DNA from 3 places in the Paenibacillus sp. V4I5 genome. Region 1 is predicted to be linked to each of the others. Evidence: predicted binding sites of a transcription regulator. Region 1 holds the regulator's gene; each other region holds the start of a gene.
What was found. The regulator Rex, encoded in region 1, represses fermentation and respiration genes when NADH is low (regulators of the CRP and FNR family bind a similar motif). The targets are predictions, from matches to a motif close to TTGTGAAATATTTCACAA.
Positions count from the first base shown of each region.

Region 2: the regulator Rex is predicted to act here: its motif matches at 1,996-2,013, upstream of QFZ78_RS35780 (cytochrome ubiquinol oxidase subunit I).
Region 3: the regulator Rex is predicted to act here: its motif matches at 3,645-3,662, upstream of QFZ78_RS11170 (cytochrome ubiquinol oxidase subunit I).

Region 1 is NZ_JAUSZB010000002.1:1,544,693-1,554,748, forward strand. It holds gene QFZ78_RS09010 (AAA family ATPase) at 1-11, opposite strand, end outside; gene QFZ78_RS09015 (cation transporter) at 4-534, opposite strand; gene QFZ78_RS09020 (cell wall elongation regulator TseB-like domain-containing protein) at 650-1,144, opposite strand; gene QFZ78_RS09025 (amidohydrolase) at 1,186-2,481, opposite strand; gene QFZ78_RS09030 (DUF47 domain-containing protein) at 2,727-3,353, shown strand; gene QFZ78_RS09035 (inorganic phosphate transporter) at 3,418-4,419, shown strand; gene QFZ78_RS09040 (redox-sensing transcriptional repressor Rex) at 4,463-5,083, opposite strand; gene dinG (ATP-dependent DNA helicase DinG) at 5,086-7,941, opposite strand; gene QFZ78_RS09050 (tetratricopeptide repeat protein) at 8,032-8,625, opposite strand; gene panD (aspartate 1-decarboxylase) at 8,706-9,089, opposite strand; gene panC (pantoate--beta-alanine ligase) at 9,095-9,958, opposite strand; gene panB (3-methyl-2-oxobutanoate hydroxymethyltransferase) at 9,982-10,056, opposite strand, start outside.
Region 2 is NZ_JAUSZB010000002.1:7,539,781-7,549,836, reverse strand. It holds gene QFZ78_RS35790 (helix-turn-helix domain-containing protein) at 163-957, shown strand; gene QFZ78_RS35785 (phytanoyl-CoA dioxygenase family protein) at 972-1,790, opposite strand; gene QFZ78_RS35780 (cytochrome ubiquinol oxidase subunit I) at 2,201-3,550, shown strand; gene QFZ78_RS35775 (cytochrome d ubiquinol oxidase subunit II) at 3,547-4,575, shown strand; gene QFZ78_RS38800 (cytochrome bd oxidase small subunit CydS) at 4,580-4,681, shown strand; gene QFZ78_RS35770 (transporter substrate-binding domain-containing protein) at 4,727-5,536, opposite strand; gene QFZ78_RS35765 (twin-arginine translocase TatA/TatE family subunit) at 5,839-6,018, opposite strand; gene QFZ78_RS35760 (ZIP family metal transporter) at 6,051-7,259, opposite strand; gene QFZ78_RS35755 (multicopper oxidase domain-containing protein) at 7,279-8,142, opposite strand; gene QFZ78_RS35750 (AraC family transcriptional regulator) at 8,587-9,420, opposite strand; gene QFZ78_RS35745 (phytanoyl-CoA dioxygenase family protein) at 9,497-10,056, opposite strand, start outside.
Region 3 is NZ_JAUSZB010000002.1:1,980,988-1,991,043, forward strand. It holds gene pdxR (MocR-like pyridoxine biosynthesis transcription factor PdxR) at 1-994, shown strand, start outside; gene QFZ78_RS11155 (TetR/AcrR family transcriptional regulator) at 1,147-1,716, shown strand; gene QFZ78_RS11160 (MFS transporter) at 1,776-3,152, shown strand; gene QFZ78_RS11165 (luciferase domain-containing protein) at 3,184-3,507, shown strand; gene QFZ78_RS11170 (cytochrome ubiquinol oxidase subunit I) at 3,873-5,216, shown strand; gene QFZ78_RS11175 (cytochrome d ubiquinol oxidase subunit II) at 5,213-6,244, shown strand; gene cydS (cytochrome bd oxidase small subunit CydS family protein) at 6,250-6,354, shown strand; gene QFZ78_RS11180 (aspartyl-phosphate phosphatase Spo0E family protein) at 6,470-6,625, opposite strand; gene QFZ78_RS11185 (SRPBCC domain-containing protein) at 7,246-7,755, opposite strand; gene QFZ78_RS11190 (ArsR/SmtB family transcription factor) at 7,774-8,103, opposite strand; gene cysI (assimilatory sulfite reductase (NADPH) hemoprotein subunit) at 8,329-10,050, opposite strand.

The sequences.
Region 1 (10,056 bases):
ATTTTACTCATTCGGCCACACTCCTATCTGGGAAGTTCTAGGTAGCATGATGAATTTGGTAGCATCACCATCTGTCAAACGAATATATACATAGGTTTGATCCATTTCGCTATCTACTTTCATAGTTGGAACACCCTCAGCATATTTCTGCAGCGTTGTTGGAATGTCTGCATAATGCTTTGTCTCCATTGCTTGTGCAACCTCGAATAAGGCTTTGGACCACCACTGATCCAGTTTCTCGGACGGGTTGCTCTTCACATCTATATTCACAGAACGCTTTCCGATAATGGATGCACCTTCTTTATGAATCGTTTCGACAATATTTCTTAAATTGGCATCTTGGCTTAGACTAACTTCTATGTCAACTTGGTTATTATCCAGTTTCATCGTTGAGCTCGTTACACCGGGAACCTTGCTAATGATATCAGATAAGGGATTCTCCATAGCTAAGCTTGTATAAGCGAACCAACCACCGAATAAAACTCCAGCAGAGATAATAACACTCATGACGACAGGTAAGAGACGCAGCTTCATCAGTCAACGTCCCCCTTTCTATACGTATTTTATTGCTTCGATTTGCTATACGATGAGTATATCACGCGATGCATACATTAGCTTTATGAAATGAGTGGAAACAACAAAACTCAGCCTAATGCAGGCTGAGTCGGTACGTATCCATATAGAGTCCATCCTTGAATTTGTAATAATCATAGAAATAGCGGGTACCGCTATTTTCTTTCTTTTTATAGAAGACTTCCCAGACATAATCATTGCCAAGCTTACCTGGCAGCACACGTTCTATTTCAATCTCTGGAGCTTTTTTAAGCACGGTTTCTCGTACTTGTGTTTCGGGGAACGATTCAGCAGTCATCTCGGTGTGTATCTCTTTGTCAGAAACCCAAACAATAACGCCTTGACCCAGCTTGTCTTCACCATAAACGATTTGAAGTGGTTCATCTCCATAGAAGAAATCCACCTTGGTTGCTTTTGTCATAATACTTTTCTCATACGCTGTTTCTACCGCTTTGCGCTTATCGTCCCAGTGCTCATTCTGAACATTTAAATAAAAGCGGCTAAGCACTACACCAAGTGTCAAAATGATAAATACACCGAATGTTATGATCCTTGTTCGCTTCGCATTCATGAACGTCGCTCACCTCCCCAGACGAACTTACAAGGATTCACTTAGCCAATGAGCTTATCAAAGCATTGTTCAAACTCACGTTTAATTTTTTCTTCATCCAATGTTAAACATTCACCTTTGCGGACAATCCAATTTCCGTCAACACACACATCAACTACATCTTTTGCACATGCAGAGTAAACAATATGAGACACGAAGTCCGTCTTTGGAAGGAAATGAGGTTGGTCGATATCCAGTGCGATGAAGTCTGCCTTCATGCCAGCCTGCAGTAGGCCTACATTGTCTAACCATACGGATTCTGCACCCATTTGTGTTCCCATGCGAAGTGCTTCTGCCGCAGGCACAGCTAGAGGATCACCAGAAACACCTTTGTGGATCAGCGCGGCGAGTCTCATTTCTTCGAACATATCCAAGTTATTATTAGAAGCCGCTCCATCCGTTCCAAGCGAAACCTTAACGCCAGCACGTAAAAGTTCAGGAACTCGGGCAACACCGCTTGCAAGCTTCAGATTGCTTCCAGGGTTGTGGGAAATACGAACATCATATTGCTTAAGGATACTGATTTCTTCATCTGTGAGATGAACACCATGCGCGATGAGCGTCGGTCTGCTGAACACGCCATGCTTTTCTAAATGTGCAACGGGTCTCAAACCGTATTGCTCAACATTTCCTTGAACTTCACGACTTGTCTCCGACATGTGGGTATGGATGGGCAGGTTTAGATCATGGGCCACTTGAACAATTCGTTCTATATAGTCTGGTGGACATGTATAGGGTGCATGTGGGGACATCATTGTTGTGATTCTTCCATTCGCACCGCCATGCCAGTTTTTTGCGAACTCGGTGGCTTCTTTCAATTTAGCATCTTGTACTTCCGGCGGACAAAGACCTATAATACCTCGGGTCAGAACACCGCGCATACCCGATTCTTCAACGGCCTTAGCAACTTCGTTCATATGGTCATACATATCTACAAAAGTTGTCGTACCACCTTTAACCATCTCTAGAATCGTTAATTGCGTCCCCCATTTCACATCTTGGGCGTTGAATTTGGCTTCCATCGGCCACATTTTCTCTTCTAACCAAATTTGGAGAGCAAGATCGTCACCGTATCCGCGTAAAAGCGACATCGCTGCGTGACCATGCGTATTCACAAGACCAGGCATATAAAGCTTGTTCGTGCCGTCAATGATTTCGTCATAATTTTCTCGAGGTTCAGGTATTTCCTCACCGATGTATGTAATCTGGCTGCCCTCTATAACCATACAGCCTTTTATAGACGATTTCGCTTCATGATTTGAGATAAAAAAACCGTTCATAATTAATGTTTTTTTCATACTAAAAATCCCTCTCTATGCTCATTCTATTAAAGATATTGCTTTTTAAACTTTACATCTTCGGGCTTGTAAAATCAAGGAAGCCAAGTGATGTTAAGAAATTGTAAATTGTCACGGAATTTTCGTTGCTTTAGATGCAATTGTTATGATACTTTTAACTTTGTGAGTTTTTTCTACCATTTGGTCTGTTTATCTTACATATTCGATCAAAACTTAGTACATATAGTAAAATATAGGAGGATTATATGACAACGTTATTCACGAAAAAGAACGAAGTCGATTTCTTGCAACTTCTCATCCGTGCTGCAGAAAACGCATTGCAAACTGCTCAACTATTTCGCACAGCTATGATGGGCGATAAACCGCCTATTGAATATGTAAAAGCGATTAACGATTTAGAGCATGCAGGTGATTCCATTACTCACGAAATTTTTAAAGGTTTAAACAAAGTATTTATTACACCGATTGATCGTGAAGACATTATGGTTCTAGCCTCCAAAGTGGATGATGTAACAGACGGTATTGAAGCTACAATTGCTCGTTTCGACTATCTTGCTGTATCCCATACAGATTCTTATATGAAAGAGTTTTCGGCTGTCATTGTAGACTCTTGCCAACATATGCTGGATGCATTCAAGCTTCTGGCGAAGAAAAAATACATGCAAATCCCCGAGCATACGGTTGCTATTAATTCCCTTGAGAATGACGGAGACCGTTTGATGCGCGAAGGGATTCGCCAAATTTTCATTACACGTAAAGACGTGTACGAAGATTTTAAACTAAAAGAAATTTATGAGCGTTTGGAAGAAACAACGGATGCTTGTGAAGATGTAGCCAATATCCTTGATAGCGTTGTACTTCGCTATTCATAAGGCACATTCGTGTCCTATGTTTACGAAGAAAGTTTTCCAAATGGAAAACTCTTAGGAGGAAATCATGTTAACTTATTTAATCGTTATCGTTGTGCTTGCTTTACTTTTTGATTTCATCAATGGATTTCACGATACGGCTAATGCGATTGCAACTTCCATTTCCACACGTGCGCTAAGTCCACGTGTAGCCATCGCCATGGCCGCTATTCTTAATTTCGTTGGTGCCATGGTTTCCTCAGAAGTCGCCAAAACCGTTGGTGGAAGCATTGCCAACCCGGCTAAAATTGAAAATGGCGTTGAAGTCGTTATCGCTGCTTTACTTGCTGCTATCATATGGAACTTGTTGACTTGGTATCTTGCGATTCCATCTTCATCTTCTCATACCTTGCTAGGATCTCTAGCTGGTGCAGTTATCGCAGGAGCCGGCATCAACTCGGTGAACTGGAGTGGTTTTACCCAAATTATGATCATTTTGGTTTTATCGCCGATTATTGCTTTCGCGCTTGGTTACTTGATTATGATTTTGATCAAATACATCATTATATGGTCCGGAAACAGATCAAGGTCGAAGCTTAATCGCATTTTCCGTACCCTGCAAATTCTATCAGCTGGATTACTATCCTATTCCCACGGTGGAAACGATGCACAAAAAGCCATGGGTATTATCGTTTTCGGTCTCGTAGCTGCTGGTGTTCAAACCGATCTGAATGTGCCGCTTTGGGTGAAAATTTCTGCCGCTCTTGCCATGGGGCTTGGAACATCCATCGGTGGATGGCGAATTATTAAAACAGTATCCGGGAAGATTGTTAAAATCGAGCCCATCAATGGCTTTGCCTCGGACTTAACGTCATCACTCGTTATTCAGTTCTCTACCCATTGGGGTAAACCATTGTCTACAACGCATGTTATTTCCTCCGCGATTATCGGGACAGGCAGTGTCATGCGCTTCCATGAGGTTCAATGGGGCACCGTTGGCCGTATGCTGATCACTTGGCTTATTACGATTCCAATCAGCATCGTGCTCGCATTTTCGATCTACTTCGTACTATTCAGATTTATTTTCTAAAAAAATAAAGGCACGACCCAAGGGAATTGGGTCGTGCCTTTTTCTAATCCAAATAATACGCTAAACTTTGCAATTCGGTTGTAAAATCCGCATGATGCACACGCACTTCCGGAGGAACCTTAATAATAACGGGAGCAAAATTCAATATGGCTTCGATCCCGCAGTCTACGAATTGATTGGCTACATTTTGAGCTTCATTCGCAGGAACCGTAATGATGCCGATGCGAACACCTAATTCAGATAAAACCTTCTTCATCTCATGCATCGGTTGAACGATTAGATTGTTGATCGATTCCCCTGCTTTGCTTGGCATTGCATCAAACACTGCGACAATTTTCATATCATTCCGCAAGTAAGTATTATAATTGCATAAAGCGCGACCTAGGTTACCCGCCCCAACAAGAGCTACTTGAATATGGCGATCCAACTTCAGGATTTGTCTAATCTTCTCAATTAAGTAAACAATATCATAGCCGATTCCTTTTTTGCCGAATTCCCCGAAATAAGCCAAATCCTTGCGAATCTGTGCTGGATTCAGATCAAGCTTTTGACCCAAATCCTGCGAAGATACCGTCGATACATTTTTCATTGCAAGTTCATTCAGAAAGCGTAAATAAATGGGCAGCCTCCGGACGACGGCTTCCGATATTTTTTGTGTTTTCAACTCTACGCCTCCCCCATCCACTCTTCAATCCTAGGTAACATTTGCTCGGTCGTCATATGCTCTATCTTCGGACCAGGCAAAGAATAAAGGAAGTGCTTGCCATAATACGTATCAATAACACGAGTATCATAGATGATAACGATGCCTTTATCGGATGCTCGTCTAACAAGTCGGCCAAAGCCCTGCTTAAATCGAATGACAGCCTGCGGCACAGAAAATTTCATAAATGGATTCTCATTGCGTTTTTTAATATTTTCACATTTCGCCTCAACAAGAGGATGATTTGGCGGTTGAAACGGCAAACGTATAATAGCAAGACAACTTAGCGCATCTCCTGGAATATCGACACCCTCCCAGAACGAGCTGGTGCCCAGTAGGACGCACATTTTGTTATCTTGGAACATCCGGGTCAGTTTACTCCGATTGCCGCTGTCAACCCCCTGCCCGAGCACGGTAATCCCATGGGGCTTCAAGAGATCCTTCATGCCGGCATAAATTTGCTTAAGCATACGATTCGAAGTGCACAAAATCAACATACGCCCTTTGGTAATTCGCGCAACATCACTAAGCGACTCAATAAGTGCGTTGATAAAAACAGGATCACCGGCACCTTTGATTGTCGGGAAGTCCCGAGGAATCACTACAAGAGCTTGTTCTCTATAATTAAACGGAGATGGTAATTGAACGGTTTTCAGCTTGCCCGATTGTTCATCCTGAGGGATAGCTAACCCTAATTGATCCGCTGAATATTGAAAAGATTTATTAACAGACAAAGTCGCGGAGGTCAGAATAATACTGTCCTTGGTCTCAAAGAAATGCTGCTGAAGCAGCCCACTTACATCGGTAGGCACGGATACAAGCTGCAGCGACTTCGATTTGGCATAGGTGCCCGCTTCCATCCAGTAGACATAACCCTCATCGGCCATTTTCATAAAAAAGTGCAGGGCATCTCGATGGTTGTACAGTTCCTTTACCGTGCCATTTAAATCAGTGACTAAACCTTGGACTCCGAAAACTTCCTGCATGTCCTTCACTTCATTTAACAATTTATCGAGCGTGCGGAGCAAATCATTCGCATTTAAATAAATATTGTCTTCCATGATCAGAAGCTCTCGCCATTCAGTCGGAAGCGTTTCGGGCTTCATCCGCAGTACGTACTGTGAGTTCTCCGATTGCGAAGGATCACTCCTAGATGATAGCAGCTCATAGAGCGCTTCGCTGAGTCGATCCCAATCCTCTTTGATTTTCACAATTTTGGGGAAGAGCCCGTCAATGGTTTGACTCCAAGCGGCCGCGCGTTCCTGCTGCTCATCCGATTTCTGTAATCGAAACCGCAGCATCGGTAATTGGCCGCTGCGATTATCTTTATACAACCATAGCAACGAATGATAAAATGCGGAAGAATGCAGCTCAATGCCAAGATGCTTACTGGCCACTTCTTCAAAGTGATGAGCCTCATCAATGACAAGGTGCTTGTAAGACGGTAGAAGGCGGTTCTCAGCCTTCATATCCGTAAAGAGGAGGGAATGGTTCGTGATGATCACATCGGCCGTATTGGCATCATTCCGAGCGCGATGATAGAAGCATTTTTTGTACCAAGGGCACATGCGGTTCAAACAAGAATCTGTGTCACTTGCAACCGAATACCAGAACTGGGCACCTTTATTTCCAAAATGCAGCTCCTCTTCATCTCCATGCTCCGTCTCACTTAGCCATACAACCATTTGTGCTGCCGTTATCGGATCTTCCTTGCCATTCTCGTAATCACGAGTTGTTAGCTTTGTTTCGAATTTACGCAGACATAAGTAATGACTTCTCCCTTTGAGCACAGCAGCTTTGAAAGGGATAGGGAAAATCTCCTTCAAGAGAGGAATGTCCCGCTCACGAAGCTGTTCTTGTAAGTTAATCGTGTGCGTAGAGATGATCACTTTCTTCTCATACTTGATGCCATAATAAATGGATGGTATTAAATACCCTAGGGACTTCCCTGTTCCTGTTCCCGCTTCAATCATCAAATGCTGATCATGCTCGAGTGACTTTTCAACTTCTCGGATCATCTGCTCTTGGGATTCACGATCTTCAAAGATCTCGAATTTTTCACGCAAAGCTGTTTTCAATCCTTGATGGAAATCCGTAAAAGATGAACCTAAACCGTCCGCATCGGAGTCACTGCGCGTATCCTCCTCATCGCCCCAATCTGTGACATTAAGCGTAAATTGCCGGAAATATCGATTCGTATCCATATCCACGCTGGTGATAGATTCTTTGTATGCGCATATTTCATCGAGGAACCATCCTAAATCGCTATTGCCGTTTTCGAAAATATGTTGTAAGCGTTGAACCGTAAGAAGCGGCAGACCCAGCAACCGTTCCATACAATTAATCCATATGGCCGCTGTTACTTCCGCATCACTATCCGCTTGGTGTGGCCTTTCATGATCAATGCCGAATAAGCCGGCCACCATGCTGAGTTGAAGACTTGAAATAGATGGAAATAAGATGCGTAGCAAATCCATCGTATCCAGCACACGTCCTGTGAAAGGCGGGTATCCCGTTTTCGTTAGTCCTTTTTGCAAAAAGGATAAATCAAAAGCCGCATGGTGCGCCACAAGGACACAATCAAACAACAGCGGAAACATATCCGCCATGACTTGGTCAAGCGTGGGAGCATCCGCAACCATGTCTTCCGTTATCCCTGTAAGTGTTGTAATCGAAGAAGGTATACTTATCCCTGGTTTGACCAGAGAAGTATACCTGTGAGTAATTTGAAATTGATCTATAATGACGAGTCCAACCTGAATAATTTCATCCGCAGGCTGACTTCCTGTCGTTTCAAAATCCAAAACTGCAAATTTCATGACGTGTATCTTCAATCCTTTCGTCCTGCACTTCTCCTAGCATACCAAATCTTATTAGGAAAAGGGAATACCCAGTTAGCCGCTTCCGATTTAGGATTCGTCCAAATTGATCAGCGGCTCCATGCAAGAAGGATCGGTGTGATAAGCTTTTTGAAAATATTCAAAGGCTTTTTCCATATTCTGATTTTGTACTTGTATGCAGCCCATTGCGTTATACGAAATGGCCTTCATCTTGGTATTGTCGGTCAAGGGCAGAAGGAACTTGAAATGTTGATACGCTTCTCCAAACTCCCCTTTGCGCAAATGACCCATCGCTAAATATACCCTAGCAAGTAAGAAATCCGGCTGTCTTTGAATCAGCGCTTCGAATTCTTTGATCGCTTGATCGTACATATACAGCTTGTAATATCCCTGGCCCCGCATGAATTCATCCGTTTGCTTCCCGGACACATCTAGATCCATCAGCTCATCATGAAGGGTTTGGGTACTCATCGGTACGGCCCCATAAAACTTTCCCAACTTCTCCTCAAAAAGCAGCCACGCTTCGATGAACTCATCGCTCATCGTTTTCAACACCTGCAATTGTTCGTCGAGCTCCGCCTTTTTTTCCACGTCACTATTCGGATATTCTTTTTGGATTTCTTCCAAAACCTCGTTCATTGTGGAAAATAAATGCTTAAACATTTGGCATCCCACCTTTGCTTCGAAAGCTTACCCTCATTCTTTGTAAACAGAGCCGATTTCATGCATGGAAGTGATCCCTCTTAAAGGATGGTGGAATGCTCTTCTTCTTTGAGAAGCTGCGCAACTTTATTGTTTTCGCCCATAATGGCAATCGTTGGTTGATGCTTCCTAGCTTCTTCATCGGTCATCATTGCATAAGAAATAATAATAACCGTATCACCGGTCTGAACCAACCTAGCTGCAGCCCCATTTAAACAAATCACACCTGTGCCGCGAGGTCCCGGAATTATATACGTTTCCAGACGTGCACCATTGTTGTTGTTCACAATTTGCACTTTCTCATTCGGTAACATACCAACCAAATCGATCAAATCTTCATCAATCGTAATGCTTCCGATATAATTCAAATTCGCTTCCGTAACGGTTGCCCGGTGTATTTTAGCTTTCATCATTGTTCGAAACATGGAAGTCACTTCCCTACTTGTAAAATTAAATTATCGATCAAACGCGTTTTGCCGAATTTGACAGCCAAAGCAATGATAATAGATTGGGTATGATGGCTATTTTCAAAAGGTTCTAATGTCGGATAAGCTAGTACCTCTACATAGTCAATCAGAGCTAAAGGTGTAGTCGCAATATGTTGGCTGACCAAGCTTTCGAGCTCCTGTGGTGTGAAAGTTGTATGTGATTCTACAAATGCCTTTGCTTTTTGTAAGGATTGAGACAAAACTAAAGCATGCTTACGCTCTTCCACAGAAAGATACACATTGCGCGAGCTCATGGCCAGCCCATCTGCTTCACGCAAAATAGGACATGGAACAATCTCGATGCCGAGATTGAGATCTTGCACCATTTGCTCAATGACAGCAACCTGTTGGGCATCCTTCAGGCCAAAAAAGGCTTGATCAGGCTGTACAATATGAAACAACTTGCTAACGACAGTTGCGACCCCATCAAAATGCCCAGGGCGCGATGCTCCGCAAAGTCTGGAGGTAAGACCTGTCACACTGACCGTAGTGCGCGTCGGTGTCGGATACATTTCGCTCACAGATGGCATAAACACCAGGTCAACGCCCGCGGCTTCCGCTAATTGCAAGTCCCGTTCCGTATTGCGCGGGTACCTCTCGAAATCCTCACCTGGACCGAACTGGAGCGGATTAACAAATATACTTAACACGACAAGTCCACTTTGAGCACGTGCTTTGCGGAGCAAACTTGCATGGCCTTCGTGTAAATAACCCATTGTTGGCACAAACCCAACAGATTGGTCGTTCTTGCGTCGGTAGTCCTTTATACGAGAACGCAAATCAGCAATTGAATGAATCACATCCATGGTTTGGATCGCTTCCATGCTTCTCACTTCTCCTTATCGCCATATAAGTATTCAACAACATCGTTGTCCATATGAAACGTATGCTCTGGCGCAGGGAA
Region 2 (10,056 bases), 6.0 Mb from region 1:
CCACCTTTGTAATTATCATACCTCCATTATACACATATACATCAAAAAGCCACCTATTTAACTACCCAAAATGAACACCACAGGTTTAAAATGAATTCATTTATCATAGATGTATATCCATACAAAATGTAAACTTCAGGCAGGTGAATTGTAGTGTCCTACATGGATATTCCCTATAGCTTAGGAGAAAAGTCAGCCGTTCCCCTTTGCAAGTTTATTTCCATTTGGAAAGTTCAAGCCAACGACACCTATCAAGTAACTAAAAGTGCGGGATTTGTTACACCCGGGCTTTTTATTACTTATGAAGGAAATGGTGTCATCTCCCTAGCCGATGACCGATTTGACTTGTACCCCGGCTCCTTTTTCCTCGTACAAGATGCCATTCCTTGTACATACAACTGCCAGAATAACAATTGGAAATTTTACTTTATTGACTTCAGCAGCTTGGACATGATGCACTTCCTCCATCTTCCTGTTGGAGAAATCTTATCTACGGCGAAGTTGGCCGAAGCCCTTCAATTAAGCGAAAAAATCATTGAAACCCTGATCGCACAACCCACTGGTTACGCTTATTCAGCCAACATCCTGCTGCAGGAAGTGCTGCTCCTTTTCGCAAGGGAACAGTCGTTTTTTGCTGCGCCTAACCATACCGAGATGGACAGAATCCTCTACTATATGCACAAAAACTTAAACAAACCTATGCAAATTGATGAGCTTGTGCAAAAGAGCGGTTTGTCACGCACCTACTTCTTCGCTCGTTTTCGTTCCATGACCGGACATTCTCCAACCAGCTATATGCTTAAACTAAAGTTAGAGTCGGCCAAAGTTTCGCTTGAAACGACTAACTTACCAGTCAAGGAAATAGCAGCAGCTCTGCATTTCTATGATGAGTTTCACTTCTCAAAGCTCTTTAAGAAGCACTATGGCATGCCGCCTAGCGTTTTTCGCCGACAATAAGCATTATGATCACTTCATTGATCGTGACCTCGCGGCTTTTTACCGCTCCATCTCTCATCAACCTTCTCATTGACCGATTGATATCTCGCATCTACGCTGATCCGATATTGGTTCGTTGTGTTTTCTAGCGAACAATGAAGCAAATACATGCCGAAGATGAGAACATCTCCTGCTTCAAACGTTGTTGTAGCCCATTTCCCGCTGAATTTTTCCGTAATAACCAGCGGATCATCGGTATAATGTCCAATACCGTCACGATCTGAATCCTTCGTCCCGTAAGACTGTTTCAAGTCTTCGAAACGATGAGATCCAAGGCAAATTGCAAGTCCGCCCATTTCATAAGATACATCCCCTAGTGGCGACCAAACCGTATAGACTTTCTCTGTACCTCTTCCCATATAAACAATATCATAATGGGCTCCAGTAAAATCACCCTTGCCTACCGCCCGGAGCCATTTGTAATGATACGTAAGCGAGGGTTCCCCAAGGAGTTCATCAAAAAAGTGCATGATATGATCCCCGTTTAAAACATTAAGCAAAGCCGGCAGGTCCTCATTCGCCCCCCCCATGAAGATGCTCTTGCTGCCATCGGCCATTCTGCCTTCTTCCAACAGGGTATCGCGATCAAGCTTCCCCATCTTTTCCATTTTTTCTAAAATACTCGTGCGTGCATGAAGAACCTTCGTTCGGTCATGGAATCCGCGGATGAGTAGATATCCGTCTTCCTCCATCCGCTCGCGCAGCGACACCACATCATGAACAATCTCGTTTGAGCTCCTCAGCTCCGTCAAATAAGGACCACCCAGCTCCAACTCGCGACTTCCTACCTTCACCAACAATTCACATACACTCCTCTGCGTAATGACTTATGACTTAAGTGTAGGTGAAATCAATTCGTTGAGCCATGGATGATCGCATTTTAGGCATGTATAATCGTACAAATATTGTATTCTTTACTGATGTGGGTAACAGATTACAATCATTTATTCATAACGTTAATAAAGTTGTAATACTTTGTTCAAACCGTATTCACATATTATGTGAAAAAAATCACATACATTGGAGTAAGATAGAAATATATAGCAAATCAAATGGAAAACAGAAGGTGATACCACTTGAACCAATCTCGAAAACATGAAAAACGATTGATGTACCTGATGTTCATTGTTGCTTTTGTCATGTTACTCTCTTTTATCCGCAAGTTTTTTTGAACCTATGAAAGCTACAAAGGAGATGTGTCCCTATGCCTACCTACGATTCTGTATTTTATAGCCGCCTACTCACTGAGACCACACTGGCATTTCATATCATTTTCGCTACCATCGGTGTTGGCGTTCCGGTCATGATCATGTTGGCTGAGTTAGCCAGCATTAAACGTAAAGATCCCTATTATGCATTGCTGGCACGAAGATGGGCTCGGGGATTCATTATCACCGTTGCTATTGGGGTGGTTACTGGTACTGCTATCGGGCTTCAACTCAGCTTGTTGTGGCCAAAATTCATGGAGATTGCTGGGCAAGCTATTGCGCTTCCGTTATTTCTAGAAACTTTTGCCTTTTTCATCGAGGCTATCTTCTTAGGCATTTATTTATATACATGGGAACGATTAAAACCTAAACATCATCTGTTACTACTCGTGCCTGTTGTCATCGGGTCCTCTGCTTCAGCATTTTTTATTACGACTGTAAATGCATTCATGAATACGCCGCAAGGCTTTACTCTAAAAGATGGCTTGATTACAAATGTCCAGCCGATTCTAGCTATGTTTAATCCATCAATGCCAACTAAAGTGGCACATGTACTTTCCTCAGCCTATATGACCAGCGCATTCATCTTGGCTGCTATAGCGGCCTACTCCCTTCTAAGGAAAAAAGGGGACACTTTATATGCCAAGAAAGCTTTAAAGCTGACTGTTACTGCTGGGCTCGTTTTCGCCATAACCACGGCAATGATCGGTGATCTATCAGCAAAATTCCTAGCTCATACTCAGCCCGAAAAACTTGCCGCAGCCGAGTGGCATTTCGAAACATCAACGAATGCCCCGCTCGTTCTTGGTGGTATTTTGACTGAAAATAATGAGGTTAAATATGCGTTGAAAATTCCGTATGCATTAAGTATTTTGGCAGGCGGAACTCCCGAAACCGAAGTAAAAGGACTGAATGATATTCCGAAAGATCTCCGTCCTCCATTGTACGTGCATTATTTCTTTGACGCCATGGTTGCTATAGGGATGTTTGTGATTGTCGTTGGCATTTGTCATATGTGGTACGCACGCAAAAAATCCCGTAAACCTTATCCGAGATGGCTTCTAGCGATTATTGTTGGGTGTGGTCCTCTTTCCATGCTAGGCATCCAATGTGGATGGTTTTACGCGGAGGTTGGCCGCCAACCATGGATTCTACGCGGATATATGAAGGTAGCAGACGCCGCTACAACTTCACAAGACGTGGATACGATGTTACTGCTGTTCTGTTTACTTTATATCGTTTTAGCAATGACCGCAGTAAAAGTATTATCCAAACTTTTCAGAAAAAACGATGTTGCAGATGAACTGATTGCACTTGGTATTTTCGGGGGGAGGACCAAAGAATGAGTCTAGAACTTGTTGGCATAACTGTTTTGTGGATCTTTTTATACGGATATTTAATTGTAGCGTCCATAGACTTTGGTGCGGGTTTCTTCAGTTATTATTCAGTTATTACGATGAAACAGCATATCATTCATAAGATCATTGAAAGATATTTATCTCCTGTCTGGGAAGTTACCAATGTATTCTTAGTTTTCTTCTACATCGGTATGATTGGATTCTTCCCAGAAACAGCACGTTATTATGGGACCGCGTTACTTGTACCAGGCAGTGTGGCGATCATATTGCTAGCCATAAGAGGAGCCTACTACGCTTTCAGCAACTATGGTTCCAAGGATAACAAATGGTACATGCTGCTCTATGGAGCAACTGGCTTGCTCATCCCTGCAACCCTTTCTACGGTGCTTACCATTTCTGAAGGGGGAATCATCGTTGAACAGAACGGCATGATTTTGCTAGATTGGAGTAAGTTACTTAGGAGTCCTTATACGTGGTCGGTCATCTTGCTGTCGCTAGTGAGCGTCCTTTATATCTCGTCCATGTTCCTTTCCTACTATGCCTATAGAGCAAAAGACTTTCCCGCTTTTAGAATTTTACGAGGCTATGCTCTTTTCTGGAGCGGACCCACTATTCTTGCAAGTCTGCTTGTCTTTTTCGCCATAAACCAGCAAAACCCAGAACATTTCCGCAACATGCTTAACCTTGGATGGATGTTCGGAGCATCATTTCTCTGCTTTTTAGTTGCCGTCTACTTCCTATGGAAACAAATCAAGCTAGGTCTAGCGTTCATATTGGTGCTTTTGCAATTTGCTTTTGCTTTCTTTGGTTATGGTAAAGCCCATTTACCGTATATTTTATTTCCATACATCTCCATTCACGAAAATTTTACGAATCAAGCAATGGGAACTGCGCTAGTCATCGCCTTTATTGCAGGGCTTGTTATTCTAATCCCATCTCTGTTTCTGCTTATGCGTCTATTTCTTTTTGATGCTGATTATGTACAAGGTAAATTTAAAAAGAAGGGTGATTAAACCTATGGAAAACTTATTAATCCAATATGCTCCACCGATATTTGTTCTATTTTCACTTGTTTTTATGATTCTGTGGGTACCAAGAGCAGCCGAAGTGACTGAATGATTAGTAAGGCAAAGAAGTCGACTATAAGCTAGTCGACTTTTTTACTTATGATTCATGTTCGATATCATTTTCCATCTCGTCTTTGAGATTTTTCAGCAGTTTCTCTGGTTTACTTCCGAAATACTTCGTGTAGAGAGCTTCATAAGTCCCATCTTTGGAGACTGCTTCAATAGCCTTATTGATCCTTCCCATGTACATGTTCCGCTTTTTAGCAACGATAGCGTAGCTATCTTTGTTGAAAGCTTCTCCTACCTTTTTAGCTTTTCCTTCTGTTGAGTTTTGCAAATAATCTTGAATACTGTGCTCTTCAAAAACAACGGCATCAACCGTTTTATTTTTCAAATCATCGTAAGCATCCGAGATATTCGCATAGCTCCTTATTTTGATCCCTTTAATTTCACTCGCAAAATGATAAGCAGTCGATCCGTTCCTTGTTGCCACTACTTTCTGGGCCAAGTCATCTTTGCCTTTAATCACCTCATTATCTGATGCGGTGAGTATCGCTTCTCCCGATTGAAAATAAGGACTTGAATAGTCTAAATTGTTCTTGCGGGCATTCTTGATGGTCATTCCGGCGATTGCCAGATCCACATCGCCAGATTTTACACTTTTGTTCAATTCACCGTATTCCATGGCTACCCATTCATATTCTATTTTCGCCTTCTTAGCAATGGCCTGCCATAATTCCACTTCGAAGCCTTTCTTCTCTTCTCCTTCTGTATACGAGAAGGGCCGCGAGTTTTTCTCGATGCCGACTTTGATCGATTCATTCTTCGCGCATCCTGTGGAAGCAAGTAGTTCCAATAGTACGACCAACAGAGTGATCCCCTGTTTGCTTCGAACTCGTATTTTCATTGCTATAATGCCCTCCTTATCAGCATGTGTTATGCACTTTCTCTGAAATAAATTCGATATACGCCAAGGTACCTTCAATTTCATTGGAGAAAATCCAATAGAATACTTACTCTAGGGGTATTTACAGAATTTCACTTCCATTGCATAGGTCATGCTATCAGATTATCAGGTAAACAAAGGTATTATTTGTAAATCATTAAACAGTTATGCAGACTCGACAGCATATATTGTGCAAGTTTTCATTCAGAAGGATAAATAAGATGAAAAAGACCAATCCGCAAAATTATGGATTGGTCTTCTATTCATTCTACTTTCCGCTTCTCTTTGGTATCTTCTTCTAACAATCCTTTCGTTCCTTGTCTAAACTCCTTAATCGTTGTGCCGAATGCGCGGCCTAACTGCGGAAGCTTCGAAGGACCGAATAAAAGTAACGCAACTGCAAAGATGATGACAATCCCTGATACGCCAATGCCTGATAGCATGCTGTTCACCTACCCCATATATGGTTTCTGAATTAAAATTTTACCATGAGAGCTGTCACATACATAATAAGAATTCCTGCGGTTAGCCCTCCAAAATTCAGCCAAGAAACAGGAGAAAGATTTCTTTTCTCGGACTCTTTAAGAATCATTTTGGAAATGACATAGATGACTTGCAGTATAGCGCCTGCACCTATACCGAAGAATAACGCGGCTAATGTATCATTAAAAATAAATCCGCCTACCCAAGTCCCAATAATGGCAGGTCCACCGGCGATTAACGCTAACGAGACAAAGGTCTTCCAGTTGGGACGATCTTTGAGTAATGGTGCTGCGATCCCAACGCCCTCTGTGATATTGTGCAGGGTAAAACCGATAATCAAGAAAGTTCCCAAGGCTGCTTCTCCGACAGCAAAAGCGGATCCAATGGCAAGCCCTTCGCCAAAATTATGAAGTCCAATACCTGTAGCGATTTTGCCCGATACCCTTCTTCCCTCCAAAGAACTGCTGCTTAGCTTGCGATCATTCGACTGATCCACCGCTATTAAGAAGAGACAACTGAGCAGTGCGCCAAACCAAACCAAGCCTGTACCTTGAAATACACCTGGTGCTTCAGAAGCCATTTCAAACCCTTCTTCAAAGGTATCGATAACTAAGAAAAACAAAAGCCCTACCGTCAATGCAAGAATAGCATGCATGCCTTTAACTGAAAATCTACGTAAAAATGGATACCATAAGAGTCCTAACCCAACAGGAATAACCCCTACGTAGAAACCTATTAATGCATATTGCCAAAATAGTTTACCATTTGGTTCAGGTGTCGAAGCTGCGGCCGCAACTTCGCCAGTGAAAATCAATCCATTTGAGGTGATTAGTTTAACTTCATGTGGATCTCCTTGGACCCATGGGTAAGGGATTTTTACAGTTCCCTGTTCAAATCTTTGTAAGGTATCACTTGGAGAGAAATCCGCATTCCAAAAGGCTCCATCCACAACGACTTGTGCTATCGTTATTTCCTCCGGTCCTGAATTAAGCACCTTAAGCTGGATTCCTTCATCATTTAGCGTTATTTTCTCGACATTAAGAACTTCAATAGGAGCAGCCGGCTCATTTTCTATTCCTGTTCCCACTTTTGCAATGGTAGTGATAATCGCAATAAGTAAAATTAGGGGGAGAATTCCCCACAAGATAGCTTTAAATTTGTTTGTTGGAACCTTATTTTCGGTTTGAACATTGATATTCATCGTACGCTCTCCTCCTTTCTTATTCCGCTATGAAGAAGCCCATCCATCCGAGCTCAGCAAATTCACTTTGATGGGCATGAAACATGTATCGTCCAGGAGATGGGAATACAATTTCTAGAATGCCTCGTTCTCCCTGACATTGCATAATGGTATCTGTAAATTGGGGACGCGCTTCAGGATCCGCGCCGGTTGCATAATAGTTAAAAAAGTTCGCATGAAGGTGAAAAGAATTAATGAAATCAAATTCAGTAAGATTGCTTAAATAAATTCGTACTAGTTCCCCAACCTTAACCTTAATTGGTTCTTGTTGATAGGCGAATGCATATCCATTCACCGTATAGACTTCATTTTCCCCATCCAAATCAAGATCATAGCCGTTCATAAGCATATTGAATTCTTTGGCAGCAGCTCTTGGCTTCTTCGGATCAATAATGAAGTTACCGTAGAGTCCTTTATGAATATGTCTGGCGAGAGGAGCAACATGACAATGGTAGACATGCATACCGGCTGGCTTTGCTTCAAATTCATAAGTAAAGGTATCACCTGCATTAATTGCTTCCAGTCCGTCCATGTTGGTAGGATGCATACCATGAAAATGGATAGAATGAGGATGGCTCGAGGCATTCGTAAAATGAACTCGGAGGACATCTCCTTCTGTACAACGAATAGTGGGTCCTGGTATCGTGCCATTGAATGTCCAACCGGGAAACTTGATCCCTTTCGCGATCTCAACATTCGTTTCATAGGATGAAATTTCGTATTCCCGTAACGTTCTTCCATCAGGAAGCTTACTTACCTTTCCATAATCAAAAGCTGTGAGTGCTTTCTGAGCTGCTTTAAGGCCTTCTGTCACTTCCGTACTTGGAACATATCCATGTTTCATTCCTTCATGCAATTGATTTTTCATAGCATTATGAATGTCATGCTTATCCGCAGCTAATGATGATTTACCAAATAAGGATGATGGATTCAGTAAAGCACTGCCAATGACAGCAAAAGCCCCTGCAGTTCCCATTTTCAAAAGATTACGTCTTGATACCTTATCAATCGGTTTACGGAACATCGTCATGCCCTCCTATTTTATATTGCTTTTTTACAATACTTTTGTATTAGGGAAACTTTTTAGTTAAAAAAAATTTTGTTTATAATGGGACAAAGAGTTTACCAAGGGAAAAACCTTGACTTCACTATAAGCCCATATACATAGTTTGTAAACCTATTTTTTCCAAAGAAAAATACCGCCATTGCTATCCATCCAAAAGAAGGCTTGAGCGCATAAAAAGTCCCTGTTTTGTATGGTTACAAAACAGGGACTTTACCCACAAACTTACTTCTGAAAGGTTCTCGGCGAGCTCCCGAACTTTAGTTTGAAGGCTCGTTCGAAGTGAGTTAACGTATTAAATCCGGATGCATAGCAAATTTCTGTGACAGGTATATCCGATGCCATTAACAACGATTTAGCAAAGTTCAAACGCAGTCCCTGTAAATAAATCTGGAATGGGATTCCTGTCATTTTACGAAATGCATGACTGAAATAATTAGGTGCTAATGCCGCTTGTTTGGCTGCTTCCTCTAATCGTAGTGGATCTCGAAAATGGTGGTGAATATAGACAAGAGCTCTCTGAATCGAACGATGCTGAGCTTCTAAATCCTTTTCATTGATACGTGGGTGTTGCTGACTATAGGCTCGAAAAAGGTTAAGAAGGATCCGCTCTAACGCACCTTTCACCATCATTTGCTGACCTGGCATCCAATTATAGGCCTCACTGCTAATCAGGCGAAATTCGGACTCTATCATGTCAAAGTTAACATCGATATCAACCATATATTCGGCGAAGTGTTGAAACATCAGCTCTCTTATCTCTTCCCCAAGAAAATCTCCGGAGAAAACAAGGTTGTAAATATCCATGGGCTCATCGGGAAATGAATAGATTTCATGAAAATCTGCTGGTGTGAGTAGAAAGAGACTTCCCCTTATAAGTCGATGCTCAGTTCCATTAACGATGTTCACTCCTCGTCCACGGAGAACAAAGCAAAGCTCATAAAATTCATGCCAGTGCAAGGAGTGGTGCTCGTTATTGATGTGCTGAAAGTAAATTTGAAAAGAGGAGGAGGGATCAATAAATTGGTCATTCGTTAACCTAATCGGTTGTTTTTTCATATCTGCCCTCCGCCTCCATTGTGCCATTATTATAGCATATCGAGATGCACCTTAAATCGGCTATTACAGCTGTCTTTTATACGTTAGCATACGTATTCCCTGCTAGATCTTGACCGCGTGCCAACCAAACTTTAAAGTTTGGATTTTTCTCTGGATACACTTGCGTTTCGGTTGAGAAATAACGCATGGTATATCCACAACGACGGTTTTCACTTTTGTTTGGATCTGCACCGTGAATGATGCGCGAGTCATGCAGCGAGCATTGACCTCTCTGCAATTCGAAGTGAACAGCTGTTGATGTATCCATGTTTTTAATTTGCGTATTAAACAGGTTCTGGGACCCATCTACACTTTCATACTCAGAGAAACCGTTGGTATGTGTGCCTGGAATAACTTGCATACAGCCATTTTCCTTCGAACTATGGTCAATGGCGAGCCAAACCGTAATGATTTTATCAAATGAACTAACCCGACCATTCCAATAAGCCGAATCCTCATGCCATGGCGTTGCCCTGCCAATAAAGGGGTCTTTGCAAATAAAATGGCTGGACCATAGACCAATGTTCGGTCCGATAATAGGCTCCACGAGATCCAGAACTTCATCTGACAGGAGGAATTTGAGCAGCCGTTCTTCAC
Region 3 (10,056 bases), 440 kb from region 1:
ATATGACGATCCAAGTGGGTATTTGCCGCTTAGAGAGACTCTTGTAGGTTTTTTGGAGGAAAGATTACGTATTCGAGCGACAGAAGCTTCCATCCTTATCACCTCCGGCTCACAGCAATCTCTATATTTGATCATGCAATGTTTGTTAGCTCCTGGGGATGCGGTTGCCATTGAAGATCCGTCTTACTACTACTCTTTATCCATGTTCCAATCTGCCGGGCTCCGCATTTTTCGCTTACCGGTAAAAGAAGATGGCATCGACCCCGAAGACATTATGACGTTGTACCGCCAACATCGCATTCGCATGATTTTTTTGAATCCGAACTATCAGAACCCAACAGGGACGATCCTTCAAGCATCTAAAAGAGAGGCCTTACTGAAGATCGCTGCTGAACTTGGTATACCCATCGTAGAAGATGATCCTTTCAGCCTTACTTCCTTTGATCATTATCCACCTGATACGTTGAAATCCATCGATACACACGGTTCTGTACTCTATGTCGGTTCCTTATCCAAGGTTGCAGCTTCAGGATTACGGATCGGCTGGTTGGTAGCTCCCCAGGCTGTCGTACAACGATTAGCTGATGCTCGCCAGCAAATGGACTTTGGCCTAAGCATTGTCCCACAGTGGCTTGCTAATAAATTTCTGGGATCGGATTTGTTTGATAAACATATGTACTTCCTAAGGGACTCCCTTTCTCTGAAGCAGCATCTTATGATTCGATCCCTTCAGCAAGAGTTACATGATCAAATCAGCTTTACCCCTGCTCGAGGAGGTTTAAATATATGGTGCACCATCAAGGACAAGCTTGACGATCAGAAATTATTGGAGGAAGCGATAAAACGCGGGGTTGTCTTTATGCCAGGAACCATATTTGGCTCTGAGCCTGGACATCTAAGGTTAAGCTTTGCTCGTCCCTCTATGGATGAGATCGCTCCTGGCATATCCAAACTAGCTCAGGCTTTTCATGCATTAACACAGAAATGTGAATAGGATTGTGAAAGCAGCCCTTTGCTATTTACATAGGAAGGGCTGCTTACTATTATACTGACTTAAAAATTTATTCTTCCAGTCCTTGACATTGCAGTATGACTCTAATACAATAAAAATGTAAGTAAGTACTTGCATTAAAGAAGGGTAGATAAATGAGCAGCAATCCAAGTACGAGTGATAAACTTCTGTTAGCAACAATCGATCTCATGGCAGAAAAAGGGTACGATGGTACCACAACGAAGGAAATCGCTGCTGTTGCCGGAGTAAACGAAGTGACGTTGTTTCGCCATTTCGGAACGAAAGAGAAACTGCTAGCGGCTGCCTTTAACCGTTATCACTATGCCTTAGAGATGACTAAGCTTTTTAGCGAATCTCTGACAGGCGAGCTGCATGAGGACCTTCTTATCATCAGCCGAAAGTATCATACTCTCATGAATCGGAATAGAAAACTGTTTCAGATCATTCAAAAAGGAAGCAGCAGTCTCCCTCCAGAAGTTTATCAGGAGGCACACCGCCATCCTCAGGAACTTAGGAAGCTTCTAACGAATTATTTGGTTTCCATGTCTGAGCAAGGTAAAGTGTTAACTTCAAAACCTGACATACAGGCATATGCTTTCATGTTGATGAATCATGGTGCGTTCAATACTAACATGTCCCCCATAGATTTGGACGAATTTATCGAGGAAGGCGTGCGGTTATTCGCTAGGGCATTAACTCCCTAGCTTTTTTACAAACCATAATGCAAGTATGTGCTTGCATTCATACTAAGGAGCGATGAACCATGAATTCTGAAACAACGCTGCAAAAAGGCCCTATCTTAATGCGATTATTGATGTTTACGGTTATGATGTCATCGATGAGCGCCCTTATGTTTAATGTTGTGCTTCCGCAAATCAGCGAGGAGTTTCATCTTACCCTTGCTCAGGTGAGCTGGCTGTCATCCGCCTATACGCTTATCTATGCGTTTGGAACTGTGACTTATGGGAAACTGGCAGACAGATTCCAACTGAAGAGCCTATTGACGTTCGGTCTGACGTTATTTGCGGCTGGTTCTCTAATGGGACTCGTTTCCCAAACATTCTGGTTCGCACTTCTCGGAAGGTGCCTGCAATCTGCGGGGGCTGCAGCTATTCCGGCCATTGCGTTGATTATCCCTGTACGATATTTTTCGCCTGAGAAGAGGGGCTCCGCATTAAGCATGTCAGCCGTTGGGATTGCGCTCGGAAGCGCTCTTGCGCCTGTTATTTCCGCTGCTATCGTCAGCTTTGCGAATTGGAGATGGCTGTTTTTGCCTTCCCTGTTGATTTTGTTACTGCTGCCGCTGTATCGAAAATATCTCGAGCATGAAGTGAAACAAGCTCCGCGAAAATTCGATTGGCTTGGCGGAAGCTTGCTCGCCGCATCTATTGCGCTGCTTCTGCTTGGGGTCACGAATCGAACCTGGTGGTATTTGGTTATCGGATTAGCGTCCTTACTTCTCTTCATCGTACGAATTCGCACCGCCGAAGAACCATTTATCCAACCTCAGTTGTTTCGTAACAAGAAGTATTCCATCGCAACAACACTGGCGTTTCTCATCAGTGGCATAGGCGTTTCCTTGTATTTTTTAACTCCGATTCTGTTTTCGGAAGTTTATCATCTTGGTTCCAATTGGATCGGTTTCGCCATGGTCCCTGCGGCGGCAGCCTCCGCCCTTCTAGGGAGAAAAGGCGGGAAACTGGCGGATCTAAAAGGCAACTCCTATCTGTTCTCGGTTGCTTCCGGTTCGTTAATTACCTGTTTTGTCTTGTTGTCCATCTTTACAGGAATCTCGCCGCTATGGATCTCATTCTTTTTGATTTTCGGTAACGTAGGCCAATCTTTCATGCAGATTGCAATGTCCAATTCCATCTCAAGATCATTGCCCAATGATCAGGTTGGCGTGGGTATGGGTCTTTTTTCGATGGTCAGTTTTATAGCTCAAGGGATAGCTGCAGGCATATACGGTATTGTGGCTACCCAGGGACCCTCCGTACATTGGAATCCGTTAAATGTGGATTCGAACAGTTACCTATTCAGCAATTTTTATCTCGTTCTTGCCGCAATGCATGTGGGGATCTTGTTCTTCTATCACTTGCAATTCCGTACCAAGAAAATAAGTGTTGCAATAGAACACTGAACAAATCATTGATTTGGGAGGGAGCAAAAAGATGAATGGTAATGTGAGGCAAATTATTATCGACCAATTGTTTTCATGGCCAGAAGTAACTCAGCAGCCACACCGTTTCGGAGGGATTGAATTTTTGTTTATCGGAAAAGAAATTGGTCATCTACATGGAGATCATCTAGTCGACTTGCTCATGCCAAAATCGTTTCGCGATCAGCTTATAGTTTCAGGGCGTGCGCAACCCCATCATATGTATCCTGATTCCGGTTGGGTATCTGTTTATTTAACGTCAAATGGGGATGTTACTAACGCCATTGAACTTCTACGATTCAAGTATGATTATCTAGTGACAAAACGAAATGAATGATGATAAGAGCACTCCCTATTATTTTTAGTTTGTTGTCGATGGAGAGCCCTCAGGCACTATGCCTGAGGGTTTTTCTGTATGTATGAATATCAACAGGGTTACTTTTCACCAAAATGTCGGATTTGCAATCAAGTATGTGGTGTAAATTTTCATAATATTGGCATTCTAATAGGATGTAACCATTCATTCTGACCCGTACAGTAGGTGATCAAATAGATAAGTACAAAAAGCAAGAGAAATGGTTAATATGGCTCTGTATCATCGTCGCTTCCCTCATGCTGCTTTCCTGGCTTCGGCAGATGATCGCATAATCGTAATAACTGATTTCCCAATCAATTTTCAAGCTGAAAAGGAGTACATCACATATGACTTATGATCCCGTGCTTTATAGCCGAATGCTCACAGAGCTCACATTCGCCTTCCATATTATCTTCGCCACCGTAGGTGTCGGTATTCCGATCATGATCGCATTCGCCGAATGGTCTGGCATTAAACGAAACGATCCTTACTACCTGCTTCTTGCGCGGCGCTGGGCCCGCGGCTTCGTTATAACCGTCGCAGTTGGTGTTGTCACTGGAACCGCAATAGGTCTCCAGCTCAGCCTGCTATGGCCAAGCTTTATGCGCGTTGCCGGCCAAGCTATTGCCTTGCCTTTGTTTATGGAGACCTTCGCCTTTTTCTTTGAAGCTATATTTTTAGGCATCTATCTATACACATGGGATCGATTCCGCAAGCCCATCACTCATTTCTTACTCAATATTCCGGTCATGCTGGGATCTTCAGCGTCTGCTTTTTTTATCACAACGGTTAACGCGTTTATGAATACCCCGCAGGGCTTTAAGATGAACAACGGCTCCATTACTGACATTCAGCCGCTCGTAGCCATGTTTAATCCCGCTACTCCAACGAAGGTCGCACATGTGCTTTCTTCTGCTTATATGACAAGCGCCTTCGTCCTTGCGGCGATAGCCGGAGCTGCTTTGCTTAAGAAGCGCGATTCGCTCTATCACCGTAAAGCACTCAAGCTAACGATGGTTGCGGCTCTTATTTTTTCAATTACAACTGCACTTATTGGAGATCTTTCCGGGAAATTTTTGGCTAAATATCAACCCGAGAAGCTGGCTGCCGCTGAATGGCATTTTGAGACGGCTAGACAAGTGCCGCTTGTTCTAGGGGGGATATTAACAGAAGATCATCAGATTAAATATGGGTTAAAAATCCCATTCGCCCTAAGTATTCTAGCTCACGATAACCCGAATTCAGAAGTTCAGGGCTTAAATGAAACACCTGTTGCTGAGCAACCCCCTCTTATTGTTCATTACTATTTTGATTCGATGGTCACGATAGGCATCTTCCTTACGGTACTTTCTATGGCATCTGTTTGGATGGTTTACAAATTAAAGAGTATCCAATATCCCAGTTGGCTGTTGAGGTTGGTCGTCCTTTCAGGCCCTCTTGCCATTTTGGGAATTGAATTGGGTTGGATTTACGCCGAGGTAGGACGACAGCCTTGGATACTTCGAGGTTATATGAAGACCGTCCATGGAGCGACCACCTCCACACATGTGGATTTGATGCTCCTTTTGTTCTGCATCCTATATATAGCTATTGGATTCACTTTGGTCAAAGTACTAAGGAAAATGTTCACGAACAGCGATGTACAAGAAGAACTCAAGAGCAGAGGAATTGAGGGGGGGCCAACACAATGAAGTACGAGTTAATGGGCATTACGGTCCTATGGATATTTCTGTACGGCTATCTGATCGTTGCTTCCATTGATTTCGGGGCAGGCTTCTTTAGCTATTACTCCTACGCTACAGGAAAAAAACATCTCGTTGAAAACATCATCAAACGTTACCTATCACCGGTATGGGAAGTAACGAATGTTTTCCTAGTTTTCTTCTTTGTCGGCATAGTCGGCTTCTTTCCGGATAGCTCGTATTACTTTGGAACTGCCCTTCTGGTGCCTGGCAGCATCGCGATTGTTCTACTTGCGATACGCGGCTCTTACTATGCTTTTAGTATTTATGGTCAAATGCAAAAACAAAGCCACTTGTATACATTTTTGTATGGAGCCACCGGCCTCCTCATTCCCGCTTCCTTATCAACCGTCCTGACGATATCCGAGGGAGGTTATATGACAGAGGAGAATGGCAAGGTTATTTTACACTTTAGCAAGCTCTTCACAAGCTCCTATTCCTGGTCGGTTGTGCTGCTTGCACTTGTTAGCGTTCTGTACATTTCTGCGATGTTTCTTTCCTACTATGCCAACAAAGCCCAGGATTATGAAGCTCTTGAAATCGTCCGGAGCTACGCACTAGGCTGGAGTCCACCCACAATTGTGTGCAGTATATTTGTTTTTTTCGCTATTCGCTGGCACAATCCGGAGCATTTTCGGGCTATGCTGGATCTGTCTTGGATGTTCGTCGCTTCGTTACTATGCTTCATAGCGGCCGTCTATCTGATTTATAAACGAAAAAGCTATGGCTGGGCATTTATTCTTGTTATGCTGCAATTTGCCTTTGCCTTCTTCGGATATGGAGCTTCCCACTTGCCGTATATCCTTTACCCGTTTATTACGATTCACCAAAATTTCACGAACGATGCTATGGCTATCTCGCTAATTGTCGTTTTCCTTGCTGGATTATGTCTGCTTATCCCATCACTTGTTCTACTGATGCGGCTGTTCCTATTCGACGCTGAGTATGTGCGAGGGAATCCCTCCAAGAAAGGGTGATGATTATGGATTTCTTTCTGCTTATGATTGCGCCTTTTCTTCTTGTGGCGTTTTCCCTCGGGATCTTATTCATGATGTTCGCAAGAGGGCAGGATAAGTTTCCTGAATAATCCATTTGAATTCATGCTATAGCAATATAAAGAAACAGGCTGATTTGAGAAACATTTCTCTTATCGAACTTAAATAACAAAAGAGGATATGCAGCTGCATATCCCTTGAGTCATTCTATGAAAATTTTAACTCTTGAAAATTAACAATATATTCATCTAATTTTTGACTAAGATTAACTACTTTCTCATGCGTTAAACTTCCGTGTAAATATGCTTCTTCTATCATTTCAATGCGTAATGCTTCGATTTTTTCTAATAATAGTAGTTCCATATCCCTCATTCACACCAATTCTGTTCAATATGGTTTGTATCCCTATTATAAAACAGGATGCTGGAAAAGGTAATGATTGGGTCGGCTAAATTTATGACAAATTTGTGAAATATTATTTCAACATAGAATATTAATTCTGTTTTTTTGCACCTTCATGTCATATGCTGATGATGGGTATCTAACATGATCGAACATGGTTGGATGGAACGACAAAGTTGTGTTTTATACAACAATAAGCAAGTTAATCCGCGTTATTCATTCGAATATTGTAATAAATAAAACAATTTCAGCCGAAAGTAGCTCTTTTTCCTACAAAAAAGGCTAAATTGTTGTATAACATACTATATTCGTAGCTTACCAAGAAGAAATCAATGAAATTACTGTACGGAGTGCAACTTGCCCTTCTAATTCTCCATTTCTTCAAAAAACCAGAAAATAAATACTAGGAAAACATAGTTTCTTACCGAATAAATGACTATGCATTTCCCACAATCTCACTTAGCCTAATAATAATCCGCAGCTAACTAACTATCCAAAATCAGGTAAGCTTCGTCGCCTATCCCCTAACCCTTAAAAAAATAAGCCGCCGGCTATATACCGGACGGCCTTGTGATAAGAGATTATTGAATGGATTCCAGATGCTCGGAGAGACGATCCCAAGTTTCAGTAATTCCTTGCTCCATTCCCATTTCCATGACGGCTTTGAGCGCTTCGGGTGAAGCGTATCGTCCGCGGTTGACAAGCTTCGTCTTGCCTTCATGCTCTATAAAAGTCATCGTTACATGAGCCGATGGCATACCCTCCGTTTCATTCCCTTCGGCATCTGAGAAGTAATCGACATAAACGATTTTCTCCGCCTCAACGATTTCTCCATAGACTGCCTTGCCCCAAGATTCGTATCCGTAGAAATCCCCTTGTTTCTCATCGATACACTTCATGCAGTAATGCCAGATACCACCCGGACGAAAATCGACATTGCAAACTGTAAGCGTCCAACCGCGAGGTCCCCACCAGTGCTTTAGATGTTCAGCTTCGGAGAATGCTTTGAATACAAGCTCGCGCGGCGCGTTAAAAACACGCTCCAAAATTAGTTCCTGACCCTCTACTTTGGTAATCATTTGGTTTGACATTGAAAATCCTCCTAAAATTTAGTTTTGTTTGTTTTGTTTGTCTTTCAGCTTCTGCAGGTAATTCTCCAGAGCGTCAAGTCGTTCATCCCAGACACTGCGGTAGGTTTCAAGCCAAGTGTCCAGTTCTTGAAATGGTTCCAATCGAAGCTTGTAGTTCCGGCGATTGGCGACAGCCTGCACTTCGACTAGTCCAGCCTCCAGCAGGACACGTAAATGCTTCGAGGCTTGAGGCTGGCGAAGCCCAAGGCCATCGGCGATATCCCCTACGGTCAAGGGACCGTCTAACAGGAGTTCAACAATGCGTAAACGGTTGGGTTCGGCAAGTGCGTTAAATGTTGTGTTATTCATGATGATGTTTTCCACTTCCTGTTCTAGTCAAGTCAGGCCACCTCGTTTCGTTAGCAAGTTACCTTATTTCTATTTACAATATACCTTAATTGGAATATTCCTGTCAAGGAATATTATAAAAATAAAATCAAAACTGAGTCAAAAAAAAGAAGTGCGTCTAAGTAAACGCACTTCTTTCTATTTCCGATAATTTCCGGGAAGCTATTGAAATTAGTTAACCATTTCTTACGAATGAAAATCTTGCCCAGAACGAACTTCTTTGACATAACCGGCGCGAATGACAAAATCGCCGAAATGCTCGTTTTCTTGCCGTTCCTTCGCATATTGATTAACAATCGGTCGTAGCGACTCCAGAATCTCCGCTTCTCCGATGTTTTCCTTATATAATTTGTTCAGTCGGTTTCCGGAATGTCCACCGCCCAAATACATGTTGTATTTGCCAGGAGCCTTGCCAATGAACGCGATCTCCGCCAGCATTGGGCGGGCGCATCCATTCGGACAACCGGTCATGCGAATGATGATTTCTTTGTCACTCAAACCAGCTTCTTCCAACATCGGCTCGATTTTATCGATTAAGTCGGGAAGGTAGCGCTCGGCTTCAGCCATCGCCATACCGCAAGTCGGCAGAGACACGCAAGCCATAGAGCTTCTGCGCAACGCGGAGTTTTGAAGCCCATCCGTAAGTCCGTATTCTTTGATCAGCTCTTCAATCTTTTTCTTCTTCTGAGTGCTTACATTACCGATCACCAGATTCTGGTTCGCCGTAAGTCTGAAATCCCCGGTATGCACTTTGGCAATTTCACGAAGTCCGGTCATCAGTTGGTAGTTATCCTCGTCTTTAACACGACCGTTTTGAATAAACAGGTTGAAATGCCATTTCCCGTTACTTCCCTTAACCCAACCATAGCGATCTCCATTATGATCAAAATGGTATGGACGCGCCGCTTCGAGCTTCCAACCTAAACGAGCAGTTAATTCACCAACGAACCAATCAATGCCGCGGTCATCAATCGTATATTTAAAACGTGCATGTTTCCGTACAGAGCGATCGCCATAATCCCGTTGAATCGTAACCGTCTTCTCTGCCAAATCAACCATTTGATCCGGCGTGATGAACCCGATCACTTGGGCTACCTGCGGGTAAGTCAACGGGTCGCCATGACTCATCCCCATGCCGCCACCTACAGATACATTGAAGCCTTTCAAACGTCCATCTTCAACAATAGCAATGAAACCCAAATCCTGCGAGAAGACATCCACATCATTGGAAGGAGGTACTGCAATACCGATTTTGAACTTACGCGGCAAATACACCTTTCCATAGATCGGCTCTTGCTCTACCCCATCTTGGCTGTCCACTACCTTCTCGCCGTCAAGCCAGATCTCGTGATAGGCCTTGGTCTGTGGATCAAGATGGTTGCTCACGCGGCAGGCCCATTCGTATACTTCAGCATGAACATCTGACTGGTAAGGATTCGGATTACACATGACGTTTCGGTTAACGTCACCGCAAGCAGCTAGCGTGCTCAGCAACGAATCATTCACTTCACGAATCGTCTTCTTCAAATTCCACTTCAGCACGCCGTGAAGCTGGAAAGATTGACGAGTCGTCAGACGAATTGTACCGTTAGCATACTTCTGTGCGACCTCGTCCATCATCAACCATTGCTCTGGTGTAACGACTCCGCCAGCGGCACGCACACGCAGCATGAACTGATAAGCCGGCTCTAGCTTCTGCTTCTGCCGTTCGTTGCGCAGATCCCTGTCATCCTGCATATAACTTCCGTGAAACTTCATCAAACGGTTATCATCCTCGGGGATGGACCCCGTAATTGCGTCTTTCAGCGTCTCTTCGAGACTCCCCCGCAAGTAATTGGTTCTAATTTTAATGTGCTCTACTTCGCTGTGCGGCGCACTGTTCTTTGAAAGTAAATTGTTTTCTGACATATTGGC